DNA from 3 places in the Nonomuraea sp. NPDC050383 genome. Region 1 is predicted to be linked to each of the others. Evidence: riboswitches for the same ligand, from Rfam matches in the RefSeq annotation. Region 1 holds a riboswitch; each other region holds the start of a gene.

Region 1 (7,538 bases):
CGGTCGGTCCCGGAGGTACCGCTGGAGCAGCCGCTGGATGCCAGGGCCACGGCGACCGTGATCGCACCGGCCGCTAAGAGCTTGTTCACTCGTGCCACCCTTCCGAGGGAGACCACGACTCATCCGACCATTGTGGGAGAGCACCGCGTCGCCGGACGAGCGACAGCCGCCTGTTTCGCGCAATAGGTAGGATCACTTGTACGTGCGCCCACTCATTGTTGTCAAGGCACATCGGTGATACGCCGAGCCTGAATGCGGCAAAGGTAGGATCACTGGCGCGATGGCGCGCGGACAGTGGTCGGAGTGGTCACGCGACGCCGGCGTACGCGCGGCGCCACCCGGGGGTGACCGGCTCAGAGGAGCGTCTGGAAACGGGTGGCGACCAGGTCCCAGGACCACTCGTGGGTGGTCCAGTCGCGGCCGGCGGCGCCCAGCTTGCGGGCCCGTTCGGGGTCGCCGAGCAGCTCGGCCAGGGCCGCGGCCACCTCGCCGGTGTCCTGCCCGTCGACGAGCAGGCCGGTCTCGCCGTGGCGCACCGCGTCGGGCGCCCCGCCGGAGGCGCCCGCCACCACGGGCAGCCCGGTCGCCGACGCCTCCAGGAACACGATGCCGAGCCCCTCCACGTCCACCCCGCCCCACCGGGTACGGCACGGCATGGCGAACACGTCGCCGGCCGCGTAGTAGCCGGGCAGCGCCGAGGCCGGGACCGTGCCGGTGAAGCGGATCGACTCCCGCCCGGCGGCCATCCGTTCCAGCCGGCGACGGTACGGGCCGCCGCCCACCAGCAGCAGCACGGCGTCCGGGACCGCCGCGACCACCTCCGGCCAGGCCGCGATCAGCAGGTCCTGCCCCTTGCGCGGGACCAGCCTGGACACACACACCACCACCGGCCGGCCGGCCAGGCCGAGCTCCTCCTTGGCCCGGCCGGGCACCGCCTCGGGACGGAACCGGCCGGTGTCCACGCCCGGGGCCAGCCGTACGAGCTTGGCCGGGGGGATGGCGGCGGCCAGCCGGGCGCGCGTGTACTCCCCCAGGTAGGTGACCACGTCGGCGTGCTCCCCGATGCGGCGCAGCACCGAGCGGAACCCGGGCCCGGCCGCCCACGCCGCCTCGTGGCCGTGGGTGAGCATCACCACCCGCCGCGCCCCGGCGGCACGCAGCCGCGGCGCCAGCAGCCCGAGCGGGGCCGCCGCGCCGAACACCACCGTCCGCGCCCCGTGCTCGGCCACCAGCCGGGCCGGCGCGCGCGCGACGGCGGGCGTCGGCAGCATGAGCGAGGTCGGGTGGCGCACGATCGGGTACGGCTGGTGGCGGTCGAACTCGGCGCAGCCCGGCCAGGAGGGCGCGTAGACGGCCACGCCGGGGGTGCGCACGGCCAGGCCGTGGACGAAGGACTGGATGCCGCCGGGGCGCGGCGGGAAGTCGTTGGTGACGATGACGACGCGTGGGGTCACGGCGTGGGCACGCCGTTCAGCCGCGCCCACGCGCGCGCCAGGGCGATGCGCTCCGGGGTCGAGGGATGGGACGCGTAGAGCACGTACTCCACGGCATCGGGTGACAGGTCGGAGATGTTGGTGAGCGCCAGGCGTTTCTGCATGGCGACGAAGGTGGCCGGGTCCCTCGTCAGGTCGAGGGCGTGGACGTCGGCGCGGGCCTCGACGTGGCGGCCGACGACGTTCTGGGCGGGGCCGGACAGCACGGTGGCCAGGCTCATCAGGCCGAGCAGCGCGCCCACGGCCTTGGGGTCGGCCACCGAGGCGACTCCGGTGCGCCGCCGTACGAGCTGGAAGGCCAGGTACAGCAGCACGGTGCCGGCGGCGGCGCCGAGCCCGCCGACGAGCGTCCCGCTGAGCACGTCGCCGTTCTTGGCGTGGCCGAGCTCGTGCGCGACCACCAGCTCCACCTGCGGGCCCGGGGCGCGCAGCAGCGTGTCGTAGACGACGATCCGGCGGGTGGCGCCGAAGCCCGAGACGTACGCGTTGAGTGCGGTCGTGCGGCGGGAGGCGTCGGCGACGAGCACGTCCTCCACCGGCACGCCGTCGCGCTCGGCCATCCGCAGCAGGCTCGTGCGCAGCGGCCCCTGCGGCATGGGGCGGAAGTCGTTGAACAGTGGCTCGACCACCACGGGGTAGACGAACGAGAGCGCCACGGTCAGCGCGAACGCGCCCACGGCGGCCGGGATCCACCACCGCCGGACCCTGCGCGCCAGCCAGACCAGGACCACCATCGTGAGGGACAGCACGGCGGCGTTGACGCCGATGCTCTTGAGGCGGTCGCCCGTCCAGGACGCCCAGTCCTGCGTGGACAGGCCGTACGCGCGCAGCTCGGTCTCGAACCACATGCCGAGCGGCCACCTGACCGCCTCGACGATCGCGGTGAGCAGCAGCACGCCCAGGACGACGCGCAGCCACCACGGGCCCCTGAGCCGTCCGAGCAGCCGGCCGCCGAGCGGGGTGAGGACGAGCAGGCCGGCGAAGAGCAGGCTCAGGCCGAGCGACAGGTAGCCGGGCGCGCCGGTGGCGGCGTCGAACGCGGCGGCGTGCGCGATCTGGGCGGCGCTGAAGTCACGGGCGGGGTCGGGGGCCACGTGCGGCGCGGAGGGCGGCAGCGCCCGCCACGGCGTCGTGACGGCCACCACGACCAGGGTCGCGATCCCCAGCCCGGCGCACGCCAGACCGGCCTGCCGCGCCGCGGTATGCCCCGTGGCGCTGTCGCCCGGAGTCGCGTCGGTGCCGGGCGCGTCGGTGCCGGGCGCGTCCGCCCCGCGGGCCGCGTCCCCCACCTGGCCGTCGTTCGTCACATGATCCCCCTACGCCAGCTTCTCACGCACGTATGCGCGCCACCCCGCCGTCAGCCGCGCGGCCGGGAGTCCGGCGGCGGCCAGCGCGCGGGCGGCGCCCCGCGTCCTGGCATCACGGTAGAGCCTCACCAGCGTGTCCTCCCCACGCCGCTCGGCGACGTACCGGCAGGCGAGCCACGCCTCCTGGTAGACCGCCGCCAGCCGGGCCGAGCCGGGCGCGAAATCGCCGGGCTCGGGCAGCCGGCGCGGCGGCCGCGACGCCCGGACCTCCGCGGCCAGCTCGGCGGCGGCCACCGGCACGCTCAGGCCGGCGTCGCGGTAGGCGACGTAGTCGGCGAATCCCTCGTACAGCCACGGCGGGAGCCCGCCGGTGCCGGCGGCGACGTGGGTGAGCTCGTGGGTGAGCACGACGTCGCGGCCGGTGGGGGTGAGGCGGCCGAACGTGCCGGGGACCACGATGACGCGGCTTCCGTCGGCCACGGCGGCCAGCCCCTCGACGTCCGCCACGCGGGCCAGGCGCGCGGCCTCGGCGGCGGAGGCGGGCACGAGCACGAGGGGCCGCACGGACACGCGGAGAACGCCGGAGACGCGCTCCGCCGCGGTGTCGGCCCGGCGCGCGAGATCCTGGAGCAGGCTCGGATCGGCCCGGTGTCCCAGCACGAGTGATCGGGCGCCCCGTGCCGCCCGCGTCTCGCCGGGCCACGGCTCGCCCCCCGTCCCGCCGAGCCTGACGTCCCGATCGGGCCGATCCGCCTGAAGGGCGTCACGGGCCGGCGAGGACGCGGCGGCCAGCGCGAGCAGGGGCGCCACCCCCGCCAGCAGGGCTCGACGACTCACCCGGGCGGACACGCTGTCCGATCGTACCCGGCCACCCGCCCGCTGTTGGTTCCCGAACGCGCGAAGACCCCGTCCCCAACCCGGGACGGGGTCTTCGTGCGTGCTCACAGGCCGGGACGTACCGCCCCCACGAACGACGACTTGCGCCATCCGCTGATCTTCTCGACGCGTACCGTCAGACCTGTCCGCGGCGAATGGACCATCTTGCCGTGGCCGACGTACATGCCCACGTGACCGAGCCCCCGGAAGAACATCAGGTCACCCGGCTGGAGGTTCTTCCAGGAGACCTTCTTCTTGATGCGTGCGTACTGGCTGTTCGTCACGCGGGGAATGCTCACGCCGGCCTTCTTCCAGGCGTACTGGACCAGTCCGGAGCAGTCGAACGCGCCAGGGCCGGTGCCGCCGTAACGGTACGGGTCACCGATCTGCGCCTTGGCGACGGCGACGGCCGTATGGGCCTTCGCCTGCTGCCGGACGGCCTTGGAGGCCTTCGCCGTCTTGCCGGCCGCCGTCTTCACGGACGCGGCGGCCGTGCCCGCCGAAACCGTGGAAAGACCGGCCGTGGTGCTCGTCGTCCCTGCCGCCTGGGCCGCCGGAGCATGGAGGACCAGACCTCCGGCCGTCACGGTCATGGTGAGAGCGACGCCGCTCAGGGCGATTCGGGACAGACGGGGGTTGTGCGAGTGGGTAGACAGGATTTCTCCTTGGATCTTCCACGAACGCCTACCGGGTTAGCTGACGGATTCGGGCCTGGAAGTCGCCCTACGGCGCGCGTTACGCGCCGATTCACCCCTGATCCCGCTCGGGATCGCTGGGTCCCCGGCTCCGTGCCTCCTGGCTGCACGGACTCGGCAGGCCACCACCGCAACAAGTACGGATATTTACGGCGGCGACCGATGGATTGCTATCTCGTCCACATCGGGGGGACCGATGTTGGTTCGCGGCGCCATGGCTTGTTCGCCGCGACGCCAGAAGTTACGCCGAGATGTCATGAAACGGCAAAGCGCGGGTCAAGCTGTAAAGATCGCCATAAGGTGTCAGTAAAGTGACGACTCGCAGCTCGCCACCATGATTCGTTACGCAAATGTGACTCTGCTCACAATTGACGAATCAGGCGTCTGTCAGGACTCTTTCGTCACATTTGTCAGGTTTGTCCCCGGCAGGACGGCAGGCCACGTGACCATGACCGGTCACGGACCGCTTCAGTTCTTCACTCACGTTCCCGTCACGAGACGCGCGCACGACCGCTACACTGCCCCGCCACAGCGAGGCAGTGTCTTCGGTTCAGGGTGAGAGGACCCGCCGCGTGGCGCTACGGGCGGATGGCGCCGACGAGGGCGCCGCCGTACGAGGAGAGGGTGGCGACCTTGACGACGTCGCCCGTCTGCGGCGCGTGAACGATCTGGCCGTTGCCCGCGTAGATGCTCACGTGGCCGAGCCCCGAGCTGAAGATGAGGTCCCCGGGCTGCAGCGCGTTCAGCGCCACCCTGCGCGAGGCGCCCCACGCCCACTGCTGCCAGGTGGTGCGCGGCAGCGAGACGCCGGCCGCGCGCCACGACGCCTGCGTCAGCCCCGAGCAGTCCCAGCCGCCGGGGCCCGTGCCGCCGAACACGTACGGCTTGCCCACCTGCGAGTACGCGAACCGGAGCACGGCCGCCGCGTTGCCCGAGGCCGCGCCGGTGTACTTGATGCCGGTGCTGTTGGGGTCGCCCACCCGGTAGGCGCCGAGCCGGTCGAGCAGCTTCTTCTGCTGGGCGATGAGCTTGAGGACCTCGGCGCGTTCCTTGCGGACCGCGTCGCGCTCCTTGTCGGCGGCGGCCAGGGCCTCCTCGGCCTTGTCACGCTCGGCCTTGAGGCCGCGGTTCTCCCGGTCGAAGGCGGTGAGCTTGTCAGCGCGCTCCCGGGTCACCTGGTCGGCCAGGGCGAGGCCGCCCAGGGTGTTCATGGGATCGTCGGAGCCGATCACGCCGGGCATGGAGGTGACGTCGCGGCCCAGCTTGTAGCTGCTGACGGCCATCGAGATCACCTGCTCGCGCAGGTCGGCCACGGTCGCGAGCTTGCGCTTGTAGCTGTCGTTGAGCTCGGTGTAGGCGGACTGGGCCTTCTTGTGGTTCTCGGTCGCCGTGTTGTAGCGGTCGACGACCTTGTCGGCCTTGTCGTTGAGCTTGGCGAGCTTCGCCTTGGCCTGCTTGATCGTGGGCTTCGGCGCGGCCTGGGCTCCACCTGTCGGCGAAAGCAGCAACCCGATCGCGAGACACGCGACCATCGGCACCCGGCCCAAACTCACAGCGTCGCCTCCAAGGGATCATACCTGGGGCGAAATAGTACAGAAGTTAAGGTGTTGATCTCACCTAAACGCCAGATTCCTTATACCGTCGCTTTGCCGTCCGGCCGCTACGGATCGCGCCCTACTCAAGGTCCGGCCCGCGGTCTACGCGCGGCCCAGCCTGCGGAGCAGCAGTGCCGACGGTACGGGGCGGGCGCCCATCCTGCGGACGGATTCGGCCACCTCGCGGTCGGAGGACACCACGGCGATGGCCCGGCCGGGCGGCTCGGCGCGGACGAGCTGGCGGATGAGGTCGTCGGCGATCTCCCCCGGCGCGCTGAACAGCACGCGCACCCCGCGCGGCGCCACCACCTGGACCGGCGCGTTCAGCTCGGCCCCGTCGAAGACCACGGTCACCTCGACGCGGGTCTGCGCGACGAGCCCGCCGAGCCCGGTCATGAGCCGGTTGCGCTGGTCGGCCAGCGTCAGGGTGCCGTAGCCGGCCTTGGTCACGTTGTAGCCGTCGATGATCAGGTGGACCTGGGGCAGTGCGAGGAGCTGGTCGAGGAGCTGCGGGTCGTCGTCGGCCAGCGCGCGGGCCGGCACTCCGCGCACGCTGGGACGCTCGCCGGTGACGGCCGCCACCGAGTCGGCGGGCCTGTTGATCATGGTGGGCAGGGCCAGCTCCCTGCGCAGCCCGGCGGAGGCGTCCTGGAGGGCGTCGAGCAGCACCCGGATGCGGGCGTCCTCGATGCTGCGGCCCTCGCGGGCGGCCCGGCGCGAGGCTTCGAGCTGTTTCTCGGCGTCGGCCAGCCGCTCGCGCAACCGCCGCAGCTCGGCCTCGCCCGCGCTGCCCGCCGCCGAGGCCGTCGACCGCGCCTCCTCGGCGAGCTGCTCCATCTCCTCGGCGCGCCGCTGCGCCTCCCTGGACTTCTCCCGGGCCTCATGGAGGCGACGGCGCAGGTCGGAGTTCTCCGCGCGGGCGGCCTTGAGCTGCTCACGGAGCCGGTCGGTCTCCTCCTTGGCGGCGCTCTTCTGGGCGGCGAGCTGCTCGCGCAGCCGGGACACGACCTCCTCACGCTCGGACCCCTCGGCGGCCACGGCGGACCGTTCGAGGTCGGCGCGGGCCGCCTCGACCATGTCGGCCCAGCCGGGCGGGCGGGTGAGGTAGGCGGCGGCCGCCACGAGCACGGGGTCGGCGGCGGGCGGCACGTGGCCGTCCACCAGCGAGGCGGCCAGCTCCGGCCAGCCCGCCGCGACCGACTCGGCGACCAGCTCGCGGAACTCCTTGTCGTTCTCCAGCTGCGCGGCGATGGGGGCGCTGCCCAGCCGGGCGCGCTTGCGCGGGTCGAACTTGGCGATGCCCCGCAACGGGGCCGGCACGGACGCAGCGGGCATCGAGCCGAGAACCTGGGCTGCCAGGTCGACGACGTTCAGCCGCACCGGCTCGGGAAGCGGGCGAGACAGGCCTTCACCCGCTGAGCTCATCCCACTGTCCCTTCGTGACATGCCCTTTCAGACAAGGGTACGGCTGCCCCGTACCTGACCGTAACGCTCGCCCCACGTGGACAAGCGCTTGCTAGGGGTATACCACTGGGGCGGGACCGGAACTCACCCGAGGAGGCCGCCGTGACC
Region 2 (7,538 bases), on a different contig from region 1:
GGCGAGGGGAGGATCCGTGCTCGGGCTGGACGACTGCCTGGCCGAGGTCATGGCCATACCGGGCGCGCTGGACGCCATGCTGCTGGACCAGACCAGCGGCATGGCGGTGGCGGCCAGCGGCGCGCCCCGGGGCGTCGACACCGAGCACTCCGCCGCGGCCCTGACCGAGACGCTCCGCGCCACCATGGACGGCCTGGCACGCTCCTGCCCCGGCGACACGGTCCGCATCGACGACATACTCGTCACCACCGACCGCGGGCACCACCTGCTCAGGCTGATGGAGACCGCGTTCGAGGGGCCGCTGGTCATCTACGTCCGCCTCGACCTGGAGCGCTCGAACCTCGCGCTCGCGCGCCACCGCCTGCGGGACATCTCCGGCCGGCTGCTGGCGTGACCCATGGGGACCCTCGACACGCTGCTGGCGAGCCTCGCCAACGACCGTCCCACCGGCGCGCTGCGCGTCGGCCGGACCGGCACCGTCTTCCTCGACGAGGGACGGATCACGTACATGGAGTGCGCCCAGACGCCCGGCGTCGAGCGGCTGCTGGCCGCGCGCGGCCGGATCCCCGAGGCCGAGCTGCGCCGCCTCCAGGCGGACGGCGGCTGCGAGCGGCTGCTCGCCGAGGGCCCGGTCACGCTCGGGGAGCTCCAGTACTGCGTGCTGGGCGCCGTCCTGGACGCCGCGTTCTTCCTGCTGCCGGCCACGGGGACGCGGCCGAAGTTCCGGCCCGGCGAGCGGCACTGGCTGGGCGGCCGGTGGTACTTCGAGGTGTCCGGGCTCGTGCGGGAGTGCGCCCGCCGCCGGGCGCACCTGGCCCGGATCTGGCCGTCCGCCGACGTGGACACCGCTCCGGTACGGCCCGCGCCCCGGCTTCCCGGGCAGGGGGTGACGCTCAGCGCCGTCCAGTGGGAGGTCGTCACCCGCGCCGACGACGAGGCCACCCCGCTGGACCTGGCCCGGCGGCTGGGCCGCTCCGGGTACTCGGTGCTGCTGGCCGTACGACGGCTGGCGGCGGCCGGGCTGCTCGCGCCCGCCGGCCCCACCCCGCCCCCGCCCGCGGAGCCGGCGCCCGTACGGCCCACATCTCCGCAGGCGCCCGCGCACCCGCGGTCGCCGTCGGAGCCCGGGCATCCGGAGCCCGCGACGGGCGGGGAGCACGACGCCCCGTTGCCCAGGCGGCCACGCGGCGGCCGGCGCTCCCGCCCCTCCCCCCAGACCCCGGATCCGGCGGATGCGCCGCCTCAGCCGCCGGATCCGGCCGGCCCTCCCACCGCCCCGTTCCCCGGCGTCTCCAGCGGGCCGCCCGGCATGCCGCTCGCGGCGCCGGCCGGTCCGCCGCCTCTCCTCCCCCACGCGGCCGGCGCGGCCGGCGCGCAGCCGCACGCGGCCCGCCCCCTCGGCCCCGCCGTGACGGCGGACCCGAGGGATCTGGCCCTGCTCATGCGGCTGAAGAAGGCGCTGGAGGAGCTGGCATGAGGTTCCCCCCACTCACCGTCGTGAGACTGCCCTCGTTCAGAAGGAGGCCACCGGTGGAGCTGCACGACGAGGTGCTCAAGGAGATGGTGCTCCTGCGGGAGCGCACCCCGGACGTCAGCGGCAGCGTCGCCTGCACGGTCGACGGACTGGCCGTCGCCTGCGACCCCGCCGTGGACAACGGCGAGCGGACGGCCGCGCTCACCGCCGCCCTGCTCGCCATGAGCAGGCGCATGCTCGCGATCTCCGGGAGGGGCGACCTGGAGGAGACGCTCATCTCGGGCACGGCCGGGTACGCCGCGTTCTACGCCGCGGGCCCCACCATCGTCCTCACAGTCCTGGCCCAGCCCGGCACGAACCTCGGGCTGCTCCGGCTGGAGGGCCGCAGGACCGCGGCCGCCCTGGCCGCCATCGCGGCACGGACGCGATGACCGTCCACCAGAGAAATCAGCAGAGAACGGAGAAATGACATGGCCAGCATGGACGTCTCTCTCAAGGAGATGATGACGATCGACGGCTCCATCGGGGCGGCGGTCGTCGACCACGGCAGCGGCATGACGCTGGGCTCGCTCGGCGGCTCCAAGGAGCTTGACCTCCAGGTCGCGGGCGCCGGCAACACCGAGGTGGTCAAGGCCAAGCTCCGCACGATGGACTCGCTCGGGCTCAAGGACACGATCGAGGACATCCTGATCACGCTCGGCTCGCAGTACCACATCATCCGGCCCATCAGCGGGCGCGGCGGCAAGGGCCTGTTCCTCTACCTGGCCCTGGACCGGGCCCGGGCCAACCTGGCGATGGCCAGGCACCAGCTCCGCTCCATCGAGGAGAAGCTGGACGTCTAGCCGGGCGGCGCCGGCGGGGTCATCCGGCGGTCAGCTTGGCGATGGCGGCGACGAGGTCCGGCCAGAGCGGACGCGGCAGGTCGTGGCCCATGCCGGGGAAGGTCAGCAGCCTGGCCCCGGGGATGGCCTCGGCGGTGGCCCGGCCGCCCGCGAGGGGGACGAGCTGGTCGGCCTCGCCGTGGACCACGAGCGCCGGCACGTCGAGCCGGCGCAGCCGTTCGGTGCGGTCGCCGGAGGCCATGATGGCCGCGAGCTGGCGCGCGGTGCCCGGCGGGTCGAAGCAGCGGTCGAACGCGCGGGCGGCCACGTCCGCGATGCGCGCGCGGTCCGGCTCGAAGCCGGGTGAGCCGATCAACGCCCAGGCGTCCTGGGCCCGCGCGACCACCTCCTCGCGCCCGGCGGGCGGCGTGGCCAGCAGCACCGCGCTCGCCGCCGGCGTGGGAGGGGCGACCCGCGAGCCGGGCGTGGACATGATGGAGGTGAGCGTGAGCACCCGGCCGGGATGCCGGATGGCCAGCGTCTGGGCGATCATGCCGCCCATCGAGGCGCCCACCACGTGGGCGGCGCTCCAGCCGAGCGCGTCCATCAGCCCGGCGGCGTCGTCGGCCATGTCGTCCAGCAGGTACGGCGCCGGGCCCCCGAACACGGGCTGGCCGAGGTCGTGCAGGTGCGTCGACAGGCCCGCGTCGCGGTTGTCGAAGCGGACGACGTGGTGCCCCTGCTCGGCGAGGAGGTGGCACAGGTCGTCGTCCCAGTGGATGAGCTGGGCGCCGAGGCCCATGACGAGGAGGAGGGGACGAGCCCCGGCCGCGCCGAAGCTCTCGTAGGCGATCTCGATGCCGTTGGCCTTCGCTCGCATGGTCACGAGAAACAGAATGACATTCTGATCGCGGGCCGGTAAAGCCCCCACGCGGGGACCCGTGTGCGCGGAAATGCGCGCACCCCGTCCCGGAACCGCCGGGGCGGCGGCGGTTCCGGAACGGGGTGGCGGGGTGGGGGCCTGGATGGAGAGGCAGGCAGGCCCCCGGGGGAGGCCGGACCGGACGGGGTGGCGTCCGGACCCGGCCGATGGTCGGGTGCCGGCCCGTGTGCCGCCTGAGGGGGCGGCATGCGGGCCGGGCGGTCAGCGCTGGACGAGCTTGCGCAGGCGGTCGCGGCCGAGGTACAGGCCGCCGCCGACCGCGGCCACGCCCACCAGGGCGAGGCTGGCCGAGGTGCTCAGACCCTCGTCGCCGGAGGCGGCGTCGCGGGCCTCGGTGCGGGTGGTGGTCTCGGAGGCGTTCACCACGCCGGCGTCGTCCTTGTCACGGGACGAGACGGAGGTGCCCTTGCCCGCGGATCCGGCGCCGGACTCCTCCGGAGTGGTGGACTTGTCCTCGGCCAGCACCGGCGGCTTGGCCGGGTTGTGGTCGACGCGACGCCAGGCGCCGGTGGAGAAGGCGACCGGGTGGTTCTTCTTGCCCGCGCCGTTGCCCCACTTGGTGATGACGTAGCTCACCTTGATGTGGCCCTGGCCGCCGACACCGTCCACACCGAGGGTGCTGGAGTTGAAGCGGCCGCCGGTGAGCTGGGCGAAGGTCTTGGCGTCGAGGTCGAGCATGACGCCGCTGCTGGAGGGCACGCCCGGGCCGCGGTCCCCGACGAAGAAGGGGGCCTTCTTGCCCTTGTACATGACGTAGCCCTCGGTCATGAGCGGCCAGCTGGGGCTGGCTGCCAGACCCTTCTGCATGGGCTTGCCGCTGGCCGGCAGGCCGGTGTCACCGGCGCGGCCGGAGGAGTCGTCCCAGAAGTAGGAGGCGGTGGTCGAGCCCTTGAGGAGAACCTGCCGGCCTTCGTCGCTGTCGGCGTGCGCGGCCGTGGTGCCGGCGCCGATGGTGAGCGCGCCGAGTACGGCCGCCGTGAAGAGGCTGAAGGAACGCATGCCAAGTCGTTCGGACATGTGTTGAAAAAGTCCTTTACGTGGGGGTACAGAGGGGCGCGCTCCGAAGAGATGGGGACGCGTAGCCGGGCAGAACGCCGAACGGGCGCTACGCGAGAGCGCGAGAGAAGGTCAGGGGGAACGGGTGCCGCTCAGGAGGCGGCGGGTGGCACTGCCCCGTCCGGGGGTACGCGGTAGCGCATGAAAGTCTTGTCCTCTCCATCTCGCCTACCGGGTTAGCTGACGGGTTCGGACGTGGAGATGCCCTACCGGCCAGGTGCGGCCGGATTCACCCCAGAAGTGGGTCCCCGGTTCCCGCGCGGTGCGGGATTCGGCGCCGGCCAGTCGCCGCTTCCTCTCGAAGGGCTAGGTCACTGACCGGAATGCGCTTGACTCTAGCCAGCGAACCGGACAAAAGCAAAGGTAAGCCCATAAATCGGGCGAAGATCTACCTTTCAGGCAAAGAAAAAGAGGGGTACGGCATGCCGTACCCCTCCAGGAAACCAGGTCTCAGCCCGTGCTCCGGACGCCTCAGCCTCCGCTCTTGCGCCGGAAGGAACGCTTGCTGGCGGCCGGTCCGTGAGCGCCGTGAATCTTGGAAGCGTCGCCGCCCCTGCCACCAGCGCCCGAGTCGGCCTGCCGGGCACGCTTGCGCTCCAGCGCCTCACGGAACTTGCGCTTCAACTCGTCCTCGGGAGTTGCTTCGCTGGCTTCCGGCTCCGGTGTTTCCGTCATGAGGACCTCCTGGTGTTGGGGACATTCAAAGCTTCGCACGCCCGAACCCGCCGCGCGAAACCGGCGGGCCTCCTCAGCCGCCGAGAGCGGCGAGCTCCTCGGAGGTCAGGACCAAATCCGCCGCCGCCACCGAGTCGAGGATGCTCTCCGGCCGGCTCGCCCCCGGGATCGGGACTACGACCGGGCTGCGCGCCAGCTCCCAGGCCAGGCATACCCGCTGCGGAGACACCCCGCGCTGCTCGGCCACCCTGGCGAACCCCTCGTGCGCGCCGCCGAGCCGCCCCGCCGCGCTGATCCCGCCCAGCGGCGACCACGGCAGGAACGCCACGCCCAGCTCCTCGCACAGGTCCACCTCGGGCTCGCTGGAGCGGAACGCGGGCGAGTACTGGTTCTGCACACTCGCCAGCCGGCCGCCGAGGATGTCGTAGGCGATCCTGATCTGGCGCGGGTTCGCGTTGGAGATGCCCGCCATCCGGATCTTGCCGGCGTCGAGCAGGTCGCGCAGCGCGCCGATCGTCTCCTCGTACGGCACGGCCGGGTCGGGCCGGTGGTGCTGGTAGAGGCCGATCGCCTCGACGCCCAGGGCCTTCAGGGATCGCTCGCACGCCTCGACCAGGTACGACGGCCGTCCGTCCACGGCCCAGCCGCCGTCCGGGGGCCGCGTGTGACCGCCCTTGGTCGCCACCAGCACCGCGTCGCCGTCACCGCCCCAGCTCGCGAGCGCCTTGGCGACCAGCCGCTCGTTGTGACCCACCTCGTCGGGTGCGGGCGTGTAGGCGTCGGCCGTGTCGATCAGCGTCACGCCGGCGTCGAGCGCCGCGTGGATCGTCCGGATCGACTGGGCCTCGTCGGGCATGTGCCCGGCCACCGACATGGGCATCGCGCCGAGACCGATGGAGCTGACGGCGGTTTGTCCGAGTGGTCGCGTGTTCATGCGGACCATCCTCCCCCTGGGGCGACCGAAAGAGGAAGGCGACCCTACCGGTTTCGCCAGCCGGGGGTGACGCTTGTGGTCCGGCGCCCGGGGCGCGGGTGCCACGCACGGGCGGGCACGTGGACGCGGTGGCGGACGGTCGCGGGCCGGGCACGTGGACCCGTCGGGTGTGCGGACGGTCGCGGGGCGGACATGTGGACCCGTCGGGTGTGCGGACGGTCGCGGGGCGGACATGTGGACCCGTCGGGTGTGCGGACGGGGGCGGGCGTGCCGGGGAGTCGCCGTACAGTGATGTGAGGTCGTGCGGAGGCCGGGCGGTGATCGCCACGGCTCGGAAGAGGGCGGAACGTCGTGCGTGGCTGGTTGATCGGGCTGGCGGTCACCGTCGTGTGCGTGGCGGCCACGTGGGGTGTGCTCGTCCTGCTGGCGCGCCGCCTGCCGCCCGGGCTCGCGCGGGACCTCGCCGCGTTCATCCCCGACTGCCTGACCACCGTCCGCAGGCTCCGGAGCGACCCCGCGGTGCCGCGCCGGGCGAAGATCGCGATCGTGATCGCGGGTGTGTGGGTGGCCAGCCCGATCGACCTGATCCCGGAGTTCCTGCCGGTCATCGGCCCGCTGGACGACATCGTGGTGGTCGCCCTGGCCCTGCGGTACGCCGCCCGGCAGGTGCCCCGCGAGGTGCTGCTGGACGCCTGGCCGGGCGAGCCCCGACTGCTCCTCCGCCTCCTCGGCGACCGCGGCTGACCACCAGCCGCCGCCCACTCGCGCGCACCGGCGAGCGGCGGCGCGCTCAGTCGTCCAGCCTCATGCGGAGGAGGCAGAACTCGTTGCCCTCCGGGTCGGCCAGCACGTGCCACGTCTCCTCGCCGGTCTGCCCCACGTCCGCCGGCCGGGCCCCCGCCGCGAGCAGCCTCTCCAGCTCGGCGGCCTGGTCGCGATCGGTCGGGTTCACGTCGATGTGCAGCGGGAGCTTCCCGGGCCTCGGATCGTCGGACGGATTGAACACGAGGGTCGGCTGCAGCCCCCCGAACCCGGTCTCCCCCGGCCCGATCTCCACGCTCCCCTCATCCCGGTCTATCACCACGAACCCAAGCACTTCACACCAGAACGCCGCCAGCCGCTCGGGGTCGCGACAATCCAGCACCAACTCACTGATCCGACAAGCCATGAACACTTCACTACCCCGCTCCACCGGAGATTCATGCCGCATGCCCCGATACCCGGAGGAGTCGCCGATCGCCTGAGGGACCGCGGGCTCGCCTGGCATCCTTGGCCGCGTCATGGCGGATCACAGCGCGGCGGCGCTCGCGGCGTACGAGCGGGCGGCGGCGGCACTGGCCGCGTACGGGCGGGCGGCGGCACTCGCGGCGGGCCATCACGCCGGCCTCGACCCGGCGGCCCGGCTCGCGCACGCCCACGCCTGGGTCGGCGGCGGTGCCCCCGCCTTCGCGGAGGACCTGGCCCGCCACCGGGCCCGCCTCCAGTCCTCGCTCACGGACGCGCTACACGGGCTCGCCCTCCTCGTCGTACGGCACGGCGGACCGGCACCGGCCGTTCCCGCGCTGACCACGTCCGTCGCGGCTCTGGCCCCCGCCCCGGGCCGCTTCCAGGGCGTCGAGCAGAACGCCATGACCA
Region 3 (7,538 bases), on a different contig from region 1:
GCCGCCGCTGACGTACGGTGCCTGGGGCGGGTAGGGTCCGTGCGGCCCCGGCTGCTGATGGGGCGGCCCGTAGGGATGCCCGCCGGGCGGCTGGGGGGCGGGAAACCCCGGCCCTGGACGGGGCGGGGGGTATGTCATCGTCTCTCCCGTCGTTCATCACTTGCGGCATATGACCTTATAGGTCACCTCAGACATCGACTGTCACGACGGCGGCCGACGCGATCATCCCCCAGGCTCGGAGCCGCTGGTCCCCGGCGTGCCGCCCAGGCGCATCACGTGGCCGGTGATGTGGTCGCGGGCGGCGGCGACGGCGCGGGCCACCAGTGTGTCCACGTCCCGGCGCGGGCGGGCGCCCGACAGGAGCAGGGTCGCGTAGCCGTGCGTGGTGGCCAGGTGCACGTACACGAAGTCGGCCGTGTCGGCCCACGAGGTGTCGCCGGGCAGGACGTCGCCGGCCAGGGCCATGAGGGTGTCCATGAGCCGGCGGCTCTGCTCCTGGACGGTCTCGGCGTGCGGGGCGGCGAAGTCGTGGGCGAAGACGAACTCCACGCCGGCGCGATGGCCCAGCACATACCGGGTGTAGGCGCCCGCGGTGGCGGCGAGCCGCTCGACCGGATCGGGCCCGGCCCGCTCGGCCGCCTCGGCCAGAAGGTCCGTGATGACGGCGATGACGGACGCGGCGCAGGCGGCCAGCAGGGCCTCGCGGTCCGGGAAGTGGCGGTACGGCGCGGCCGACGACACGCCCGCACGGGCCGCGACCTTGGCCACCGAGAACCCCGCGACCCCCGTCTCCGCCAGGAGCGCGATGCCCTCACGGATCAGCTCGGCGCGCAGGTCGCCGTGGTGGTAGCCGCGTCGTGGCGTCGTGGGACTGCTCATGGCGAACGATTCTCTCCCCTCCGGCATGTGAGATGCCTCTAACATAATGTTAGAGTGCTCTTACTTCTGAAGAAATGGGACACATCATGCGAAAGCGCACACTCGGCACGCAGGGCCTCACGGTGTCGGCGTTGGGGTACGGCGCGATGGGGATCTCCCTGGCGTACGGGCCCTCGGACGAGAAGGAGGGGACGGCGACCATCCGCCGGGCCCATGAGCTCGGCGTGACGTTCTTCGACACGGCCGAGCTGTACGGGCAGGGCGAGAACGAGCGGATCGTCGGCGCCGCCCTCGCCCCGGTGCGTGACGAGGTGGTCATCGCCACCAAGTTCGGTTTCGACTTCACCGGCACCCGGGAGGGCGGGGTGGACAGCCGTCCGGGCCACATCCGGGAGGTCGTCGACAACAGCCTGCGTCACCTCGGCGTCGACGTCATCGACGTGCTCTACCAGCACCGCGTGGATCCCGGCGTGCCGATCGAGGACGTGGCCGGGACGGTCAGGGAGCTCGTCGACGCGGGCAAGGTCCGCTACTTCGGCCTGAGCGAGGCGGGGGCCAACACCATCCGCCGCGCCCACGCCGTCCAGCCCGTCTCGGTCCTGCAGACCGAGTACTCCCTGTTCGAGCGCGACGTCGAGACCCTCCTGCCGGTGCTGCGCGAGCTGGGGATCGGATTCGTCGCCTACTCGCCCCTCGGCCGGGGCTTCCTCACGGGCCAGGCCAAGCCCGGCGCCGAGTACGACCCCGGTGACATGCGCAGCTGGGACGCCCGTTTCCAGCCCGGCAACTACGAGCGGAATCTGGAGGCCACCCGCCGGCTCGCCGACCTGGCCGCCGACAAGGACGCCACCGTCGCCCAGCTCGCCCTGGCCTGGCTCCTCGCCCAGGGCGACGACATCGTCCCCATCCCCGGCACTCGCAGCCGCGGGCGGCTGGAGGAGAACGTCGCCGCCGCCGACCTCGTCCTCGACGAGGCGGACCTGAAGCGCGTCGCGGAGATCCTCCCCACGGGCGGCTTCGGCGCCCGCTACCCCGAGCAGCACCTCCCCACCTGGGACTGACGCCGCGGCCCCCGTTCCTTCCCGGGGCGGGAACCGCGGCCGTACCGGTATCAGGTCAGGGTGAGCGGTGTGGCGGCGGCGATGTGGGTGAGCTTGTCAGGGTTGCGGATGAAGTAGATGCCGGTGACGAGGCCGTCCTCGACCTTGAGCGCCATGACGCTGTCGATCTCGCCGTCGAGGCGCAGGAGGAGCGCCGGATCGCCGTTGACGGTGGTGGGCTCGCCCGTGAGCGTGCCTTCCTTGTCGCCGAGACTGGCGAGGAGGAGGCGGACCACCTTCGCGAGGCCGGTGACGGGCCGCAGCGCGGCGCTCCTGACGCCACCGCCGTCGCTGATCAGGACGACGTCAGGGGCGAGCACGTCGAGCACGCCCTGCAGGTCGCCGGTCTCCACGGCGTGCTGGAACGACGCGAGGGCGGCCTGCGCCTGGCGCGGGGAGACCACTTGGCGAGGGCGGCGGGCGTCGACGTGCTTGCGGGAGCGGTGGGCGATCTGGCGGACCGCGGCGGGGGTCTTGCCGACCGCCTCCGCGATCTCGTCGTAGTCGACGTCGAAGACCTCGCGCAGGACGAACACGGCCCGCTCGGTGGGCGAGAGGGTCTCCAGGACGAGCATCACGGCCATGGACAGGCTCTCGGCGAGCTCGGCGTTCTCCGCGACGTCCGGCGACGTGAGCAGCGGCTCGGGCAGCCAGGGGCCGACGTAGGCCTCCTTGCGGCGCCGCAGGGCCCGCAGCCGGTCGAGCGCCAGCCGGGACGTGACGCGCACGAGGAACGCGCGCGGGTCGCGGACCTGCGCCAGGTCGATCTCGGCCCAGCGCAGCCAGACCTCCTGCAGGACGTCCTCGGCGTCGGCCGCCGAGCCGAGGATCTCGTACGCGACGGTGAAGAGCAGGTTGCGGTGGGCGACGAAGGCCTCGGTCGCCGGGTCCGCGGCGTGGTCGTGCATCCTCGGATCCTTCCACGGCGGTCCGTCCCGGGAGGCCGGGCATGGGGGAGCGGGCATGGAGGAGCGAGCGGCGCCTGGGCCGCCCACTTCAGGGGGCTACGACACGTACGCGGGCGCGGACCGCGGCCGAGGCTGACGCGCAGCCCGGCGAAGGCGACGCTGATGGCTTCGGGCGCTCCGCCCTCGATCCGGCGAAGCACGGCGTCGGCGGCGTGCGGGCCCAGCTGGACGGCGGCCTGGCAGCCCATCCGATAAGCGAGGCCCGAGGGCGAGGTCGCATCCCCGGCGGCGACGATGCGGTCGTCGTCGATGCTGGTCAGGGTCTCGTCGGTGAGGAGGCGCCGATCACGATCACTTCCGTCCGGCCGCCGGTGTGCTCCGTCATGGTTCCTGCTCCGTTCGCTCGGGTTTCGCACCCAAGGCGTCGGGCGGAGGGAACCTGTGACAAGGTGCGGCGCGGATCACACCCGGCGGTGGGTCGGAGCGGAGCTGATCGAGCTCGCTGCGCGGGTGGCAGCGGCGGCGGGCGCCGGTGGTGAGCCGACCGGCGGTCCCGCAGCCCGACACCCGTTCAGTTCATCGAGATGTGGACGTGGTCGAAGTGGTTCTCGGTGATGCTGCCGCGGTCCGACATGGCGCTCCATCCGGAGCCCTGGTTGATGCGCTGCCGCCAGATCACGTACTTCACTCCCAGCTTCGCCTTGTTCGCCAACGCCCAGGCCGCGAGGCGGTCGCCGAGCGCCTGGTTGGCGGCGCTGGGCATGGTGCCGCCCGAACTCATCATGAAGTCGCACGCCCGGCCCAGCGGGTGCTCGCCGCTCGACCCCGAGCGGAAGCAGCCGACCGTGAACGGCAGCGAGAAGTTCTTCTGGACCAGCGCGCGCATCGCCTGGGTGCGGGGGGTGATGTTGTCCGTGCCCGACGGCAGCTCGGGCGCCCAGGTGCCGTCGGAGCGGCGGCCGGTGCTGACCGGCACGAGATCCTTGAGCTTCTTCTCGATGTCGTCGATGACGTCCTGGGCCTCGTCGCGCCGCTTGGCGACGTCCGCCGTCTCGGCGCTGATCCGGGTGGCCAGGGCGGCGGCCTCGTCGGCCGCCCGCTTCTTCTCGTCGCGGGCCTTGGCGACGCCCGCCACGACCGTCTGCTGGTCGCGGGTCATCTGCTCCAGGACGGCCGCGCCGGCGGCGCTGTTGGGGAGCATGAAGCCGAGGACGGCCGGGTCGCCGTTCTGGTAGCGCAGCTGCGCGATCTCGGTGACCCGGCGCTCGGCCGTGGCGACCGCCTGCTCGGCGGCGGCGAGCCGCTTGCCGGCCGTGCCGGCCGCCTGCTGGGCCTTGGCCAGCTCGACCCGCTTGAGGTTGTAGCTCTCGATGAGCTTGTCGACCTTGCCGTTCAGTTTCTTCAGCTCGGCGCGCAGCTCGGATTCGCTGGGTTTGGGGGCGGCGGTCGCGGTGGCCGCGCCGAAGCCGGCGGTGGCGATCACGACGCCGATGACGAAGTTGATGGCAAGGCGCGTGGGGGACGCGGACGCCACGGAGTATTCCTCTCCCTCTGCCGGCCGGGTTAGCTGACGGGTTCGGGATGGGAGGTCCCTACCACCGAAGTGGATTCACCCCAGATGCGGTGGGTCCCCGGCTCCCGAGCGACGCGCCCGGGATTAGGCGTGTACCAGCTGTTACGGCCGGTACCGAAGGGATACTAGTAGTAAAGCGGAGGTCATGCGACTCCAATCGGAGATCAATCAGTGATCAATCTGTGATCGGAGCAGCCGGGCCGCCTCCTCGGGGAGCACGTCGTTGACGAACGCGCCCATCGCCGACTCCGACCCCGCCAAATACTTCAGCTTCCCGGGCGCCCGCCTGATGCTGAACAGCTCCAGGTGCAGGTACCCCAGCTCCCGGTCCTGCCGTACCGGAGCCTGGTGCCAGGCCGAGACGTACGGCATGGCGACGCCGAACATCCCGTCCAGGGCCCGCAGCACCGAGGTGTAGAGCGGCGCGAACGCGGCGCGCTCCTCCTCCGACAGCGCGGCGAGGTCGGGGACCTGCCGGTGCGGATAGACGTGCACCTCGAACGGCCACCGGGCCGCGGCCGGGACGAAGGCCGTCCACAGCTCGTTGGCGGCCACGACCCGCGTCCCGGCGGCGCGCTCGGCCGCCAGCACGTCCGCGAACAGGTTGCCCCCCTGCCGGGCCGCGTGCCGCGCGGCCGCGCCGAGCTGGAGCTTCGTGCGCGGCGTGACGTACGGGTAGGCGTAGATCTGCCCGTGCGGGTGGGTCAGCGTGATGCCGATCTCCTCGCCCCGGTTCTCGAAGCAGAAGACCTGCTCGACGCCGTCGATCGCGGACAGCTCGGCCGTACGGTCGGCCCAGGCCTCCATCACCAGCTCTACCTGCGCGTCGGACAGGCGGGAGAACGAGGAGGAGTGCTCCGAGGTGAAGCACACCACCTCGCACCGTCCCACCCCCGGACGAACCTCGCTCAGACCCCCCACATCCTGATAAGTCCCGAGATTCATGGAGAAGGAGGGGAAACGGTTCTCGAAGACCACCACGTCATAGTCGCGCGCCGGGATCTCCGAGGCCCGCGTGTCCGTCGACGGGCACAGCGGGCACTCGTCCGCCGGAGGCATGAAGGTGCGCGTCTGCCGGTGCCCCGCGACCGCGATCCACTCCTCGGTCAGCGGGTCGTAACGCAGCTCGGAGGCCACCGGTCGCGGATCGAGCGGCCGGCGGTCGATCGCGCCGCGGTCGGCGTCGTCGCTCCGGTCGAAGTAGATCAGCTCCCGGCCGTCGGCCAGATGGGTGATGGTGCGCTTCACGGCTACCCCTCAGCGATGATCAGTTGTCCGGCCCGTTCGGCCAGCTCGGTGCGTGCGTCCTCGGGCAGCCCCGCGTCGGTGATGACGACGTCGGCCTCGGCCAGGTCGGCGATCGTGCTGATGCCGATCGTGTTCCACTTCGTGTGGTCCGCCGGGACCACCAGCCGGTGCGCCGCGGCCACCAGCTCCCTGTCGGTCTCCGCCTCCAGCAGGTTCGGCGTGGTGAACCCGGCCCGCACGCTCATGCCGTGCACCCCGAGGAACAGCGTGTCCACGTGCAGCCGGCGGATCGCGGCCACCGCCACCGGGCCCACCAGCGCGTCGGAAGGAGTGCGGACGCCCCCGGTCAGCACGACCGTGCGGTCGGGGCGCGGGTTGCGGTGGAAGACGTCGGCGACCGGCACGGAGTTCGTGATGACCGTCAGGTCGGGCACGCCCGTCAGATGGTGGGCCAGCGACCACGTCGTGGTGCCGGCCGACAGCGCGACCGCGGTGCCCGGCCGTACGAGCTCGGCGGCGGCACGCGCGATGGCCTCCTTCTCGTACTGCTGCCGGGCCGACTTGGCGGTGAAGCCGGGCTCCTCCGTGGACCCCTGGTCCAGCGCCGTCGCGCCGCCGTGGACCTTGGCCAGCAGGCCGCGCTCGGCGAGGACCTCCAGGTCGCGGCGGATCGTCATGTCGGAGACGCCGAGCTCGCGCACGAGGTCCGCCACCCGGACGCCGCCGCTGCTGCGCACACGCTCGAGGATGGTCTGCTGTCGCTGCTGTGCCAGCAAGCCCGCGCTCCTTCCAACAGATTCCACCAAATTATGACATGCCAGTGTTGGGGAATGTTGACCGGTCTCACCCTTGTGCCGGAAGCGCCGGCGGGAGACGTTGGAGACGCACGTCACACCAGAGCTCGTCGCTTTCACAGGGAGGCCGGTATGGCCAAGCGCAGTCGCAAGGGCAAGGCCCGCAGGAAGAAGAAGGCCAACCACGGCAAGCGTCCCACGGCGCGCTGACGCCCGCCCGGCCGGCGGGTCCGCGGCGACCGGGACGGCGCGGTCGGGTCAGCCGGGCAGGTGGGCGAGGGCCTCGTCGATGCGCTCCTGCGGAAGCGCGAAGTCCTCCATCGCCCCCGACAGGTAACGGTCGTACGCGGCCAGGTCGAAGTGGCCGTGACCGCACAGTGCCGTCAGGATCACCTTCTCCTCGCCGCTCTCCTTGCAGCGCAGCGCCTCGGCGATCGTCTCGGCCAGCGCGTGCGTCGGCTCGGGCGCGGGCAGGATCCCCTCGGTACGGGCGAAGCGGACACCGGCCTCGAAGCACTCGCTCTGCGACTTGCTGACCGCCTCGAACATCCCCAGCTCGTACATGTGCGACAGCAGCGGCGACATGCCGTGGTAGCGCAGGCCACCCGCGTGGATCGGGTCCGGCACGAAGTCGTGGCCCAGGGTGTGCATCTTGAGCAGCGGCGTGAACCCTGCCGTGTCGCCGAAGTCGTAGGCGTACACACCCCTGGTCAACGACGGGCACGCGGCCGGCTCGACGGCCCTGATCACCGGGTCGATCCGGCCGGCCAGCTTCTCGCGCAGGAACGGGAAGACGAGCCCCGCGAAGTTGGAGCCACCGCCGGTGCAGCCGATGATCACGTCGGGCGTCTCCTCCATCTGCTGGAGCGCCTCCTCGCCGATCACGGTCTGGTGCAGCAGCACATGGTTCAGCACCGAGCCGAGCGCGTACCGGACGTCCTCGCCGGAGCCGGCCACCTCGACCGCCTCGCTGATCGCGATGCCCAGGCTGCCGGACGAGCCGGGCGTCTCGGCCAGCACCCTGGCCCCGGCCTTG

What was found. A riboswitch is a leader RNA that binds a small molecule or an ion and turns the genes downstream of it on or off. The one in region 1 is predicted to bind cyclic di-AMP.
Region 2: another riboswitch for cyclic di-AMP. It lies ahead of ACIBG4_RS12855 (hypothetical protein); the one in region 1 lies ahead of ACIBG4_RS03710 (C40 family peptidase).
Region 3: another riboswitch for cyclic di-AMP. It lies ahead of ACIBG4_RS35460 (hypothetical protein); the one in region 1 lies ahead of ACIBG4_RS03710 (C40 family peptidase).

Annotation. Positions count from the first base shown of each region.
Region 1 is NZ_JBITIP010000001.1:826,655-834,192, forward strand. Features, by position in the region: gene ACIBG4_RS03690 (ABC transporter substrate-binding protein) at 1-89, opposite strand, end outside; gene ACIBG4_RS03695 (glycosyltransferase family 4 protein) at 354-1,454, opposite strand; gene ACIBG4_RS03700 (M48 family metallopeptidase) at 1,451-2,800, opposite strand; gene ACIBG4_RS03705 (hypothetical protein) at 2,810-3,637, opposite strand; gene ACIBG4_RS03710 (C40 family peptidase) at 3,742-4,269, opposite strand; cyclic di-AMP (ydaO/yuaA leader) riboswitch at 4,343-4,501, opposite strand; gene ACIBG4_RS03715 (NlpC/P60 family protein) at 4,950-5,924, opposite strand; gene ACIBG4_RS03720 (NYN domain-containing protein) at 6,069-7,391, opposite strand; gene ACIBG4_RS03725 (phosphotransferase family protein) at 7,533-7,538, shown strand, end outside.
Region 2 is NZ_JBITIP010000004.1:311,347-318,884, forward strand. Features, by position in the region: gene ACIBG4_RS12830 (roadblock/LC7 domain-containing protein) at 17-394, shown strand; gene ACIBG4_RS12835 (hypothetical protein) at 398-1,477, shown strand; gene ACIBG4_RS12840 (roadblock/LC7 domain-containing protein) at 1,474-1,905, shown strand; gene ACIBG4_RS12845 (hypothetical protein) at 1,945-2,316, shown strand; gene ACIBG4_RS12850 (alpha/beta fold hydrolase) at 2,336-3,175, opposite strand; gene ACIBG4_RS12855 (hypothetical protein) at 3,440-4,255, opposite strand; cyclic di-AMP (ydaO/yuaA leader) riboswitch at 4,445-4,581, opposite strand; gene ACIBG4_RS12860 (DUF5302 domain-containing protein) at 4,766-4,969, opposite strand; gene ACIBG4_RS12865 (aldo/keto reductase) at 5,043-5,903, opposite strand; gene ACIBG4_RS12870 (YkvA family protein) at 6,255-6,647, shown strand; gene ACIBG4_RS12875 (VOC family protein) at 6,694-7,071, opposite strand; gene ACIBG4_RS12880 (alpha/beta hydrolase) at 7,184-7,538, shown strand, end outside.
Region 3 is NZ_JBITIP010000020.1:113,300-120,837, forward strand. Features, by position in the region: gene ACIBG4_RS35445 (TetR/AcrR family transcriptional regulator) at 223-879, opposite strand; gene ACIBG4_RS35450 (aldo/keto reductase) at 966-1,940, shown strand; gene ACIBG4_RS35455 (RNA polymerase sigma-70 factor) at 1,991-2,887, opposite strand; gene ACIBG4_RS35460 (hypothetical protein) at 3,459-4,421, opposite strand; cyclic di-AMP (ydaO/yuaA leader) riboswitch at 4,426-4,561, opposite strand; gene galT (galactose-1-phosphate uridylyltransferase) at 4,629-5,708, opposite strand; gene ACIBG4_RS35470 (DeoR/GlpR family DNA-binding transcription regulator) at 5,711-6,484, opposite strand; gene ACIBG4_RS35475 (50S ribosomal protein bL37) at 6,635-6,712, shown strand; gene ACIBG4_RS35480 (TrpB-like pyridoxal phosphate-dependent enzyme) at 6,761-7,538, opposite strand, start outside.